DNA from 3 places in the Streptomyces sp. NPDC059454 genome. Region 1 is predicted to be linked to each of the others. Evidence: riboswitches for the same ligand, from Rfam matches in the RefSeq annotation. Region 1 holds a riboswitch; each other region holds the start of a gene.
The links. A riboswitch is a leader RNA that binds a small molecule or an ion and turns the genes downstream of it on or off. The one in region 1 is predicted to bind cyclic di-AMP.

Region 2: linked by a shared signal. The riboswitch ahead of ACFXAE_RS16795 (M23 family metallopeptidase) and the one ahead of ACFXAE_RS07285 (transglycosylase SLT domain-containing protein) in region 1 are both predicted to bind cyclic di-AMP.
Region 3: linked by a shared signal. The riboswitch ahead of ACFXAE_RS11085 (M23 family metallopeptidase) and the one ahead of ACFXAE_RS07285 (transglycosylase SLT domain-containing protein) in region 1 are both predicted to bind cyclic di-AMP.

The regions. Positions count from the first base shown of each region.
Region 1 covers NZ_JBHYVC010000007.1:106,938-111,140, reverse strand. Annotated here, with positions in the region: gene ACFXAE_RS07295 (outer membrane lipoprotein carrier protein LolA) at 1-191, opposite strand, end outside; gene ACFXAE_RS07290 (polyprenyl synthetase family protein) at 433-1,443, opposite strand; cyclic di-AMP (ydaO/yuaA leader) riboswitch at 2,025-2,193, shown strand; gene ACFXAE_RS07285 (transglycosylase SLT domain-containing protein) at 2,199-2,669, shown strand; gene ACFXAE_RS07280 (HAD family hydrolase) at 2,633-3,505, opposite strand; gene ACFXAE_RS07275 (GNAT family N-acetyltransferase) at 3,728-4,203, shown strand, end outside.
Region 2 covers NZ_JBHYVC010000021.1:14,802-19,004, reverse strand. Annotated here, with positions in the region: gene ACFXAE_RS16815 (HAMP domain-containing sensor histidine kinase) at 1-139, shown strand, start outside; gene ACFXAE_RS16810 (response regulator) at 170-829, shown strand; gene ACFXAE_RS16805 (dihydrofolate reductase family protein) at 907-2,040, shown strand; tRNA gene ACFXAE_RS16800 (tRNA-Met) at 2,104-2,177, shown strand; cyclic di-AMP (ydaO/yuaA leader) riboswitch at 2,489-2,646, shown strand; gene ACFXAE_RS16795 (M23 family metallopeptidase) at 2,659-3,678, shown strand; gene ACFXAE_RS16790 (PrsW family intramembrane metalloprotease) at 3,771-4,203, opposite strand, start outside.
Region 3 covers NZ_JBHYVC010000011.1:123,745-127,947, reverse strand. Annotated here, with positions in the region: gene ACFXAE_RS11090 (M16 family metallopeptidase) at 1-1,219, shown strand, start outside; cyclic di-AMP (ydaO/yuaA leader) riboswitch at 1,421-1,584, shown strand; gene ACFXAE_RS11085 (M23 family metallopeptidase) at 1,597-2,370, shown strand; gene ACFXAE_RS11080 (GntR family transcriptional regulator) at 2,548-3,243, shown strand; gene ACFXAE_RS11075 (HPr family phosphocarrier protein) at 3,394-3,675, opposite strand; gene ACFXAE_RS11070 (GNAT family N-acetyltransferase) at 3,876-4,203, shown strand, end outside.

The DNA.
Region 1 (4,203 bases):
AGCTGCGCGGCGGTGATCTCCGGCAGGTCGGGGTCGCCGGAGTCGGCGATCGCGGGGACGAGACCGATGGTCGCGGCCGCCACTCCCATCACGGTGACCGGGACGACGTACCGCGCGGCCCTGCGCCGTCGCGTGCGCGGCTCGTCGGCCTCCCCCGCGGTCGTCATGTCGTCGGATTCGTACGGTGCCATGTGTGCCCTACCTCCGTAGTCGGCGGCGGCTTTTCGTCTCGTGACCTCGCACCAGTCTCACCCTGAGCCGCCATTCTCACCCGAATCGGTGAGAAGTGGTGTTGTCCGTCGTGGTCCATCTGACCAAATCCGGCAGGCGGATTCGTCAGACCCCGGACGCAACTCCACGTACTGCTGGGGTATGACACGCGGGGCGGTTTCCTCCCCCGCCCCGTAGGGGTCACGGGGAGTCCGGGCCGGTTCAGCCCGCGCGGTGCACCACCGCGTCGCACAGCTGCACGAGTGCCGTCTTCGCCTCGCACTCCGGCAGCGGGGCCAGCGCCGCGCGCGCCTCCTCGGCGTACCGCACGGTGTCCCGGCGGGCCTGCTCCAGCGCGGGGTGGGCGCGCAGCAGCCGCAGCGCCTCGGCGTGCCGGACGTCGTCGGTGAGGTCGGAGTCGAGCAGCTCGCACAGGGCGATGTCGTCGGCGAGACCCAGCCGGGCCGCCCGTTCGCGCAGCCGCAGCACGGGCAGGGTGGCGATGCCCTCGCGCAGGTCGGTGCCGGGGGTCTTGCCGGACTCGTGGGAGTCGGAGGCGATGTCCAGGACGTCGTCGGCGAGCTGGAAGGCGACGCCGAGCCGCTCGCCGTACTGGGTCAGCACGTCCACGACCGTCTCCTCGGCCCCGGACATCATCGCGCCGAACCGGCAGGCGACGGCGACCAGCGAGCCGGTCTTGCCGCCGAGCACGTCGAGGTAGTGGTCGACCGGGTCGCGGCCGTCCTGCGGTCCCGCGGTCTCCAGGATCTGCCCGGTGACCAGCCGCTCGAACGCCTCGGCCTGCACCCGCACGGCCTCAGGACCGAGGTCGGCCAGGATGTGCGAGGCCCGCGCGAAGAGGAAGTCGCCGGTGAGGACCGCGACGGAGTTGCCCCAGCGGGCGTTCGCGCTGTCGACCCCGCGCCGCACCTCGGCCTCGTCCATCACGTCGTCGTGGTACAGCGTGGCCAGGTGGGTGAGCTCCACCACCACGGCGGAGGGCACGACACCGGGCGCGTAGGGGTCGCCGAACTGGGCGGCGAGCATCACCAGCAGCGGACGGAACCTCTTGCCACCGGCCCGCACCAGGTGCTGGGCGGCCCCGGTGATGAAGGGGACCTCACTCTTGGTGGCCTCGAGCAGCCCTTCCTCGACAGCCGTCATTCCGGCCTGGACATCGGCTTCCAGAGCCTGGTCCCGCACGCTCAGCCCGAACGGCCCGACGACGGTCACGAGGGGTCTCCTGTCTGCTGGTGTCCACTGGCGATTACACGGAATGTCGATAGGTCGCTGCCTTCACTCAAGTCAGCGTATCCGGTCACGTTTCGATCACCGCCAGCGCCCGGGGTTACCGGCAGGGCTGCAGAGGATCAGGAACGGAGTGATTTTGATCGGTTGATAACAACGGACATTCCTCGCCTTTCCCGGACGCGGCAATCCACTCCTCGACCCGGCCCCGGCCCGCCTTCCGGGCCGCGGCCCACCGCGCGGATCACCCCGCCCGCCCTGACGTCCGATTTGCCGCAAATACCGAGTGAATTCCCCTTGGTGAGAAATGTACCCAGAGGGAATCCCCGGTGAAGTGGGTCACGCGCGATCCACCACCCCCGCCACCGGCCGCCACCCGCCGCCACCCGCCTCCAGCCTTCCCACAGCGCCGAGTTGACCCTTGGCACCTGCAAAGGATCAAGCATCCCAAAAGCCCCATTGCAAGATCAAACGGCGCCTTGTGTGATGTCCGCACTTGTTCCCGACATGTGCTCTCGCATACGTTCCGGGCCTGCCGGGTGGACGCCTAATCCTGCCGCCGCCCGGATCAACCCACGACGATCACTCAGAACGGCAGGAGCGGGGGACCCAGGTAAGCCGCCGGGCCGGACACGTGCCGGAACGGCTAGGGGTGAAGCCATGCCCGCAGGGGCACGGCCGGGCACTCTCCCGCCCGAACCCGACAGCTCACCTCGCAGGCGTAGGAGAGGAACCCAGACATGCCTGCTTTCGGTCAGCACCGCCGCCGCCTCGCCCGCTCCCTCGCCGTCGCCGGCGTCGCCGTGGTCGCCCTGCCGCTGTTCGGCGCGACCAGTGCCTCCGCGGCCACCACCGAGCCGACGACGACCGCCGCCTCCGTGACGGCGTACCCGGACAACCTCGACGGCTGGATCCGCGAGTCGCTGGACGTCATGGCGCAGCACGGCATCCCGGGCAGCTACGACGCCATCCACCGCAACATCATGCGCGAGTCCTCCGGCAACCCGTACGCCATCAACAACTGGGACTCCAACGCCGCCGCCGGTACCCCGTCGAAGGGCCTGCTGCAGGTCATCGACCCGACCTTCGCGGCCTACCACGTGCCCGGCACCGCCTTCGACCCGTACGACCCGGTCGCGAACATCACGGCGGCCTGCAACTACGCCGCCGACCGCTACGGCTCCATCGACAACGTCTTCGGCGCGTACTGAGCCACCCGCTGACGGGCGAGCGTCATCGCCCCGCCGAACAGTCGCTCGAGGACGACGGCCACGCCGTCGTCCTCGTTCGACGCGGTGACCTCGTCCGCCACCGCCTTCAGCTCGGGATGCGCGTTGGCCATGGCGACGCCGTGGGCCGCCCAGTCGAACATGGGGATGTCGTTCGGCATGTCGCCGAAGGCGATCGTCCGCGCCGGGCTCAGCCCCAGGTGTTCGGCGGCCAGCGCAAGGCCGGTCGCCTTGGTCACCCCGCACGGCTGGAGCTCCACGGTGCCCGGCCCCGACATGGTGACCGTGGCCAGCGAACCGACCACCGACCGGGCCGCCGCCGCCAACGCGTCGTCGGACAGGTCCGGATGGCGCAGCAGCACCTTGCTGATCGGCCGGTCCCACAGCTCCCCGCGCCGCTCGACCCGCACCGCGGGCAGGGTCGGGTGCGGCATCAGATAGCCGGGCTCGATCAGCGTCAGCCCGTCGACCCCGTCCTGGTCGACCGCGGCGTACACCTCCCCCACCTCGGCCTCGATCTTGCCGAGCGCGGTCTCCGCCAGTTCCCGGTCCAGCGTCACGGACCACAGCAGCCGGTCCGCACCGGCGTCGTACACCTGCGCGCCCTGTCCGCACACCGCGAGCCCCGTGCAGCCGAGGTCGTCCAGGAGCGGCCGCACTCTGGGGGCCGGGCGCCCCGTCACCACGAGGTGCTGCGCACCGGCCCGCCCCGCCCGCGCGAGCGCGGCGAGGGACCGGTCGGAGAGGGTGTCGTCGCCGCGCAGCAGCGTCCCGTCCAGGTCGGTGGCGATGAGCGAGCAATCGGTGGGTGCGGCCATGATCAGAGAATACGGACAACTCGACGGTCCGATTCACCGTGCCCGTTTGCGCTCGCTTTCGGTGTGGTTCCCCTTCTCTCGGTGCCGGGTAAGGACCGGTTCAGGACTCTTTCCCCGTTTGGCAAGAACATGGTCCGCTATCTACCGTCCACCTGGTCCCGGGCGGTACCTTCCAAGAGTCCAGGGGGGACTTGATCGGGGGGTCAGGTGAGCAGTGGACGCATGCGCGTGCTGAGGCCCGAGGAGCTCGGCGAGGGGGAACGGGAGCGCTGGCGGGAGCTGCGCGCCGCGGCGGACGCACCGCGCAACCCCTTCATGGAACCGGAGTTCAGCATCACCGCGGCCCGGGTGCGCCCGCGGGCCCGGGTCGCCGTGCTGTACGCGGGCGCACAACCGGCGGGCTTCCTGCCGTACGAGCGGGGTGTGTTGGGGCAGGGCCGGGCGATCGGGCTCGGAGTGTCGGACTGCCAGGGCGCGGTCCTGGCCCCAGGTGTCGTCCCGGAGGCGGGTGAACTGCTGCGGGGCTGCTCGGTGTCGAGCTTCGCCTTCGACAACCTGGAGGCGGGCCAGCGGTTGTTCGCGCCGTACGCGGCCGAGGAGCACGCCACGTACGTCATCGACGTGGAGAAGGGCTACGAGACGTACGAGTCGGTGCTGCGCACCCGGTCGCCCAAGTTCCTGAAGACCACACTGGCCAA
Region 2 (4,203 bases), on a different contig from region 1:
GCTGGTCGGCGCCCGGCTGACCGTGGACCACGCCGCCGGCGGCGGCACCGAGGTACGCCTGGCCGTTCCCGTCCCGGCCCGTTTCCCCGCACACGCCCTCGTCCCCGTACGGGAATCCGCGCACGCCCCGCCCCCGTGACCGACGTCCCCCGACCGGAAACGCTGACACATGACCGACCCGGCCCCCACCCGCATCCTGCTCGCCGACGACCACGCGCTGGTCCGCCGGGGGGTTCGCCTCATCCTCGACGGCGAACCGGATCTGACCGTCGCCGCCGAGGCCGCCGACGGTGCCGAAGCCCTCGAACAGGCCCGTGAGCACCGCCCCGACCTGGCCATTCTCGACATCGCGATGCCCCGCCGGACCGGTCTTCAGGCGGCCCGTGAGATCTCCCGGGACCTGCCGGAGACGCGCGTCCTCATCCTGACCATGTACGACAACGAGCAGTTCTTCTTCGAGGCCCTCGCCGCCGGGGCCTCCGGCTACGTCCTGAAGTCCGTCGCCGACCGCGACCTCGTCGAGGCCTGCCACGCCACCATGCGCGGCGAGCCGTTCCTCTACCCAGGCGCCGTCAACGCCCTCATCCACCACTACCTCGACCTCGTGCGGGAGGGCCGCACCCTGCCGTCCAAGGCGATCACCGACCGGGAGGAGGAGATCCTGAAGCTGGTCGCCGAGGGCCACACCTCGCAGCAGATCGCCGGTCTCCTCGTCATCAGCCCCAGGACCGTGGAGCGGCACCGCGCCAACCTGCTGGCCAAGCTCGGCCTGAAGGACCGCCTGGAACTCACCCGGTACGCCATCCGCGTGGGGCTGATCGAGCCCTGAACCGGTACCCGGGCCGGTCGCGCCCGTTGTCAGACTGGACCCCCGCAGGCCCGCCCGCCCCCTGGGAGTAGGAACCGATGCCCCACCCGTACGTCCTGCTGTCCGCCGCCGTCTCCCTCGACGGCCACCTGGACGACACCGGCCCCGAGCGGCTGCTGCTGTCGAGCCCGGCCGACTTCGACCGGGTCGACGAGGTACGGGCATCCGTGGACGCCATCCTGGTCGGCGCCGGCACGATCCGCGCCGACAACCCCCGGCTGCTGGTCAACTCGCCCGAGCGGCGCGCCGCCCGCCTCGCCGGGGGCCGGGCCGAGTACCCGCTCAAGGTCACCGTCAGCGGCTCCGGCGACCTGGACCCGGCGGCCCGGTTCTGGCACACCGGCGGCGAGAAGGTCCTCTACACGACCGACGAGGGCGCCGGGCGCGCCCACGCCCTCGGTCTCGCCGCCGACGTCGTCCCGCTCGGCACCGAACTCGACTGGCGGCGGCTCCTTGAGCACCTGCACGCCGAGCGCGGGGTCCGGCGGCTCATGGTCGAGGGCGGCGGCACGATCCACACCCAGCTCCTCACCGAAGGACTGGCCGACGAGCTCCAGCTGGTCCTCGCCCCGCTGTTCGTCGGCGCCCCGGAGGCCCCCCGCCTCTTCGGCCCCGGCTCCTACCAGGGCGGCCGGCTGCGGCTGGTGGAAACCCGCCCGATCGGCGACGTCGTCCTGATGCGCTACGAGCCCACCGCCCCTGGCACCGGCCCGCTGCCCTCCGCCGCCGACCACCACTGGCTGGCCCTCGCCTGCGAGCTGGCCGCCGAGTGCCCGCCCTCCAAGACGGCGTTCAGCGTGGGCGCGGTCGTGGTGGCCGCCGACGGTACGGAGCTGGCGCGCGGCCACTCCCGGGAGGGCGCCGACCCGGTGGTGCACGCGGAGGAGGCCGCGCTCGCCAAGGCCGATCCCACGGACCCCCGGCTCGCCGGCGCCACCGTGTACTCCAGCCTGGAACCCTGCGCCCGCCGCGCGTCCCGGCCGGCGCCCTGCGCCCGGCTGATCCTGGACGCGGGGGTACGGCGGGTGGTCACGGCCTGGCGCGAGCCGGACACGTTCGTGCCGGGAGCCGACGGCAGCGCGGTACTGGCGGCCGGAGGCGCCGTCGTCGTCGTCCTGCCGGAGCACGAGGACCGCGCCAAGGCCCCCAACGGCCACCTGCTCGGCGGCTGAAACCGGGCCGCCCGTAATGGGTGTGCGCCATGTCCCGCGGATGGCGTACACTGGTTTCAACGACGCGGGGTGGAGCAGCTCGGTAGCTCGCTGGGCTCATAACCCAGAGGTCGCAGGTTCAAATCCTGTCCCCGCTACTGAAGGCCGAGGGCCGGAATCCAAAGGATTCCGGCCCTCGGTGTTTCCCGTTCCCCCGCTCCCCGTTCCCCCGCTCCCCGTTCTCACTCAACGTGAGCGATCCACCCCGCAGCGCATGACAATTGACGCACGGTCAGAAACCGTCCGGGGTTCGGGGCGCGGTCAACTCGCCCGTTTTTGGCCGCTCGTGGCGCTTAAGTCCCCGTGGAAATCGTTAATGATCAAGAGGAACAGCTTGGAATCAGGCCCTCGCGTCTATTAACGTTCGATAACGCAGCGCGGTCGTCCCAGCCGTCACAGAAGTCGGCTCCGTGCGCACGCGCCGAATCCCGCAAGGGAACCGGGGAACCACCACCATGGGGTGAATCACGCGGATACCGCCGTGGCAACACGGCGCGTATACGCGCGTAGGAGACCTTCCCGCTCCGAACCCGTCAGCTAACCCGGTAGGCGAAGACGGAAGGAAAGGAGCGCGCCCACGTGGCGTCCAACCCGCCTGCCCCCGAGGCCCCGTTCAAGCCGAGCGACACCTTCGCCTACGGCGCCGGCCACACCGACGAGGGCCCTTTCGAGGAGTGGAACCCCACCGCGGAGTCCCTTCGCCCCGTGCGCGGCCGGCATCGCGTCTCCAAGCAGCGCGGCGGGGGACTCGCCCGCAGCTCCACCGTCCTGGGCGTCGGCGTCATCGCGGCCGTCGGTGCCGGCGGCATGGCCAGCGCCCAGACCGGCAAGCCGCCGGTCTCGATCTCCGTGCCCGACCTCCCCAATGTGGGTTCCCTCATCTCCGACGAGGAAACCCCCGAGGGATCGTCCACCCCCCTCAGCACCCTCGGCATGACCACCGTCGACACCGAGCAGGGCGCCGCCGACGCCGGTGAGGCACTGCGCGCCCGGATCATGGCGCAGGTCGAGCAGCAGCAGGACCAGGCCGAGAGCAAGGCCCAGGCCGAGGCCGTCGCCGCCGCCGAGAAGCAGGCCGCCGAGGCCGCCGCCAAGGCGGAGAAGGAGGCCAAGGCCAAGGCCGAGGCCGCCAAGGAGAAGGCGGAGGAGGAGGCCAGGCAGAAGGCCGAGGCCGAGCGCCTCGCCGAGCTGGCCAAGCAGTACGCGCTGCCGACCTCCTCGTACACCATCACCTCGACCTTCGGTCAGGCCGGCGCCTACTGGTCCTCCGGCCAGCACACCGGCCTCGACTTCGCCGCCCCCACGGGCACGCTGATCAAGGCCGTCCACACCGGCACGATCACCTCCGCCGGCTATGACGGCTCCTACGGCTACAAGACCGTGCTCACGCTCGACGACGGCACCGAGATCTGGTACGCCCACCAGTCCTCCATCAGCGTCAGCGTCGGCCAGAAGGTCAACACCGGCGATGTGATCGGCCGCGTCGGCTCCACCGGCAACTCCACCGGGGCCCACCTCCACCTGGAGGTCCACCCCGGCGGCTCCGCCTCGGGCATCGACCCGATGGCGTGGCTGCGCGACAAGGGCCTCACCCCCTGAGCCCCGCCGCTTCCTGAACCCCGGCAGTCCCGACGACGACCCCCCGACGTCAGGGCTGCCGGTCAGGTGTTCTCCGGGGCGGTGCGGACCCGTCAGGACCGGCGGGCGTCCGAGTCGTACGCGGTGTACGGGTGCCCGTACGACGGGTGCCCGTACGACGGATTCCCGTACCCGCCGTACACCGCCCACGGCGCCGCGGCGACCGGGACCCGGGGCGCGGTGACACGGGCCGCGTGCTCCAGGGCCGGCCGGGCCGCTCCCCGCCGGTGCCACAGCTCCAGCAGCAGCTCCCGCTCCCGCGTGACGAAGTCCGGCCCCGCCCGCCCGAGCCGCCCCCGGTGCCGCAGGAACGCCAGCGACGTCGCGTACGCCTCGTACGCGGCGACCGACCGCGCCGCCGCCTTCCCGCCGCGGCGGCGCGCGTACTGCCGGGCGACGCGCCGCGCCCGCATCGAGCCCAGTGCGAACGGCTCCGTCGCGTCGAGCCATCCGGCGGCCACGTACGCGGGCAGCTCCGCCCGCACG
Region 3 (4,203 bases), on a different contig from region 1:
GCTGGAGGCCGAGCCGGCCGGTCTCGACGGTGTCGCCACGATCATGGCGCGGGCCTTCTCCGAGGGCACCGACAAGCACTCCGCCGAGGAGTTCGCGGCCGAGCTGGAGCGCTGCGGCGGCACCCTGGACGCGTACGCCGACCACCCCGGCGTCCGCCTCAGCCTGGAGGTCCCGGCCTCGCGGCTCACCAAGGGACTCGGTCTGATCGCCGACGCCCTCAGGGCGCCCGCGTTCGCCGACAGCGAGGTCGAGCGGCTGGTCCGCAACCGCCTCGACGAGATCCCGCACGAGCTGGCCAACCCCTCCCGCCGCGCCGCCAAGGAGCTCTCCAAGGAGCTGTTCCCGGCGAGTGCGCGCATGTCGCGTCCGCGCCAGGGCACCGAGGAGACGGTCACCGGCATCGACTCCGCGGCCGTACGCGCCTTCTACGAGAAGCACGTCCGCCCCGCCACGGCCACCGCCGTGGTCGTCGGTGACCTCACCGGCATCGACCTGGACGCGCTGCTCGGCGACACACTGGGCTCCTGGACCGGCTCCTCGGCACAGCCGCGGCCCGTCCCCCCGGTGGTCGCCGACGACACCGGCCGCGTCGTGATCGTGGACCGTCCCGGCGCCGTCCAGACGCAGCTGCTGATCGGCCGTATCGGCCCCGACCGGCACGACCGCGTGTGGCCCGCGCAGGTGCTCGGCACGTACTGCCTGGGCGGCACCCTCACGTCCCGCCTGGACCGCGTGCTGCGTGAGGAGAAGGGCTACACCTACGGCGTCCGGGCGTTCGGGCAGATCCTGCGGTCCGCCCCGGACGGCACGGGTGCGGCGATGCTGGCCATCAGCGGCTCCGTCGACACCCCGAACACCGGCCCCGCCCTCGAGGACCTGTGGACGGTGCTGCGCACGCTCGCCGCGGAAGGGCTCACCGACGACGAACGCGATGTCGCCGTGCAGAACCTCGTGGGTGTGGCGCCGCTCAAGTACGAGACCGCCGCGGCGGTCGCGAGCACCCTGGCCGACCAGGTCGAGCAGCACCTGCCCGACCACTACCAGGCCGACTTGTACCGGCAGTTGGCCGCGACCGGCACCGTGGAGGCCACCGCGGCCGTCGTGAACGCCTTCCCGGTGGACCGTCTGGTGACCGTCCTCGTCGGTGACGCGGCGCAGATCAAGGCGCCCGTCGAGGCCCTCGGGATCGGTGAAGTCACCGTCGTGGCGGCCGAGTAGGAGCCGCGAAGGCGCACGCGCGCGTGGGGCCCTGGTGACACGAAGGTCACCAGGGCCCGCTTGTGCCCGAATCGGGGCGGAAGTTGCCTGTCTGCCCTGTGGGATGCGCTACAAAAACCGGGATTCGTTTGAGGACGGGGGGACGGCCCGCTTAGCGTCATCCGGGCTGTTCGTCGGGCAGTGCGCCGCATCCGCGGCACCGGACAGCCATCGCCGAGTCCCCGTACGGCGCGAGCCAGGGGAGCCGGGGACCCGTGCAGTCCCTGGGGTGAATCGGACGCCCGCGCGTGTCGCGAGGGGGTCCGTAGGAGACCTTCCTGCTCCGAACCCGTCAGCTAACCCGGTAGGCGAGAGGGAAGGAAAGGACCAGCCTGTACATGGCGTTCACCCGCGCCCCGGGCAAGCACCGTCGTCCCAGCCGGACGCAGCGCGGCACCGCCCGCGCGGCGGGCGTCGCGGCGCTCACCACCACCGGCGTCGTCGGTTCCCTCGCGGCTCCCGCACTCGCCGCCGAACCCGCCGCCGCGCAGACCGGCCTCACGCCCGTCGTCACCCTGGGCGACGCGGTCGCCGACCGGATCGACGCCCAGGCGGCCGCCCAGCACGAGGCCGCCCGGGAGGCGGCCGAGGCCGCCGCACGGAAGGCCGCCGAGGAGACCGCGCGCGAGAAGGCCGCCAAGGCGGCGGAGGAGGCCCGCGCGGAGAAGGAGCGCGCCGCGCGTGAGGCCGAGCGTGAGCGCCTCAACACCTTCGTCTCCCCGATCCCCGGCTCGTACGTCTCGACCAGTTACCAGGCCGGCAGCTCGCTGTGGTCCTCCGGCAGCCACACCGGTGTCGACTTCCACGCCGCGAGCGGCACCCCCGTCCAGTCGGTCGGCATCGGCACCGTCGTCGAGGCCGGCTGGGGCGGCTCGTACGGCAACCAGGTCGTCATCAAGATGCACGACGGTACGTACACCCAGTACGGTCACCTGTCGTCCATCGGCGTCTCCGTGGGCCAGCAGGTCGCCGCCGGGCAGCAGATAGGCGTCTCCGGCGCCACCGGCAACGTCACGGGCGCGCATCTGCACTTCGAGGCCCGTACGACCGCCGAGTACGGCTCCGACCTCGATCCCGTCGCCTACCTCCGTGCGCACGGGGTGAACCTCTGACCCGACCGCTTCCCGATGCCCCGGCTCCCCGAGCCGGGGCATCGGTGTTTCCGGGGGCCTGTCCAAAAAATATGCATGGATTCCGGTCCGCCGTCGTGAATTCCCGCTGATTGGAATAGAGTCACGGAACACACGTCAATCGTCGACGTTTCACGGGGATTAAGCCGGAGGTCGGTCATGCGTATTCCCGCGCACTCGGTGTGCACGGCGATCCGGGACGACATCGTCGCGGGTGTCCACGAGCGCGGCGGCCGGCTCACCGAGGAAGTACTCGCCCGCCGTTACGGTGTCTCCCGCGTCCCCGTCCGGGAGGCGCTGCGCACGCTGGAGGCCGAGGGATTCGTGGTGACCCGGCGGCACGCGGGCGCGTGCGTCGCGGAACCCACCGAGCAGGAGGCCGCCGACCTGCTGGAGATGCGCATGCTCCTCGAGCCGCTCGGCGCCTCCCGCGCGGCCCAGCGCCGCACCGAGGCCCATCTGAAGGTGCTGCGCGGCCTGGTCCGGCTGGGGCAGGAACGCGCCCGCCAGGGCAGCAGCGACGACCTGCGCTCCCTGAGCGGCTGGTTTCACGAGACGCTCGCCCAAGCCACCGGCAGCCCGGCACTGACCTCGACGCTGACCCAGCTGCGGCACAAGATCGCCTGGATGTACACCACCGAGGGGCCGCCCGACCCGGTCGGGTACTGGGCGGAGCACGGCGCGATCGTGGACGCCGTGGCGCGCGGCGACGGTGACCGCGCGCGGTCCGTCACGGCACTGCACACCGAGCGCGCGAGCGCCGGGCACCGCCTGCGTTTCGTCTCCGGCGCCGGCCGCGCGGACCGTGTGAGGAACTCGCAACATCCTGTAAACATGCCGAGCCTTCGGCATTAACACAGGTGCCGTATACAAAGAGGGTTCATTTCTCGGGGGTTATCTCTGCTGCCCGTAAAGGGAAAAGCAAAAGGCCCGCCCGGTGGTCCGGGCGGGCCTTTCGGTTGCGGTGCGTGTCGGTGAGGAGACATTCCCGCACCCCATACGTGCTCAGACGGTCTCGGGGAGCTCCTCGAGACCCTCGGAGACCAGCTTCGCCAGCCGGTCCAGGGCGGCGTCGGCGCCCTCGGCGTCGGACGCGAGGACGATCTCCTCGCCGCCCTGGGCGCCCAGGCCCAGCACAGCCAGCATGGAGGCCGCGTTGACGGGGTCGCCCCCGGCCTTGGCGATCGTCACCGGGACGCCTGTGGCCGTGGCGGCTCGGACGAAGATGGAAGCGGGGCGGGCGTGGAGGCCCTCGGCCCAGCCGACGTTGACGCGGCGCTCAGCCATGTGTTGCTGCCCTTCGGTGTTCAGGGTTGTCTAGACCAGTTTCCCACATCGTGAAGCGTGCCCGGAGCGTGTACCGGAGCGTGCCCGAAGTGGCATCCGCTCCCGCTCCCGGCGACAGCCGGACCGCGGCCTCGGCCCGGCTGTCGTCCACCACAGACTGCCTCGCGCCGTTGTCGTACGCGAGCCGTAGTCTGGGGCCCATGCAGATCTCGTCGGACCGGCACGAGTATCCCGCCCACTGGGAGGCCGACGTGGTGCTGCGCGACGGCGGCACCGCGCGCATCCGCCCCATCACCGTTGATGACGCCGAGCGCCTGGTCAGCTTCTACGAGCAGGTGTCGGACGAGTCGAAGTACTACCGCTTCTTCGCGCCCTACCCTCGCCTGTCCGCCAAGGACGTCCACCGCTTCACGCACCACGACTTCGTGGACCGGGTGGGACTCGCGGCCACCATCGGCGGCGAGTTCATCGCCACCGTACGCTACGACCGCATCGGCGCCGACGGGACGCCCGCCTCGGCGCCGGCCG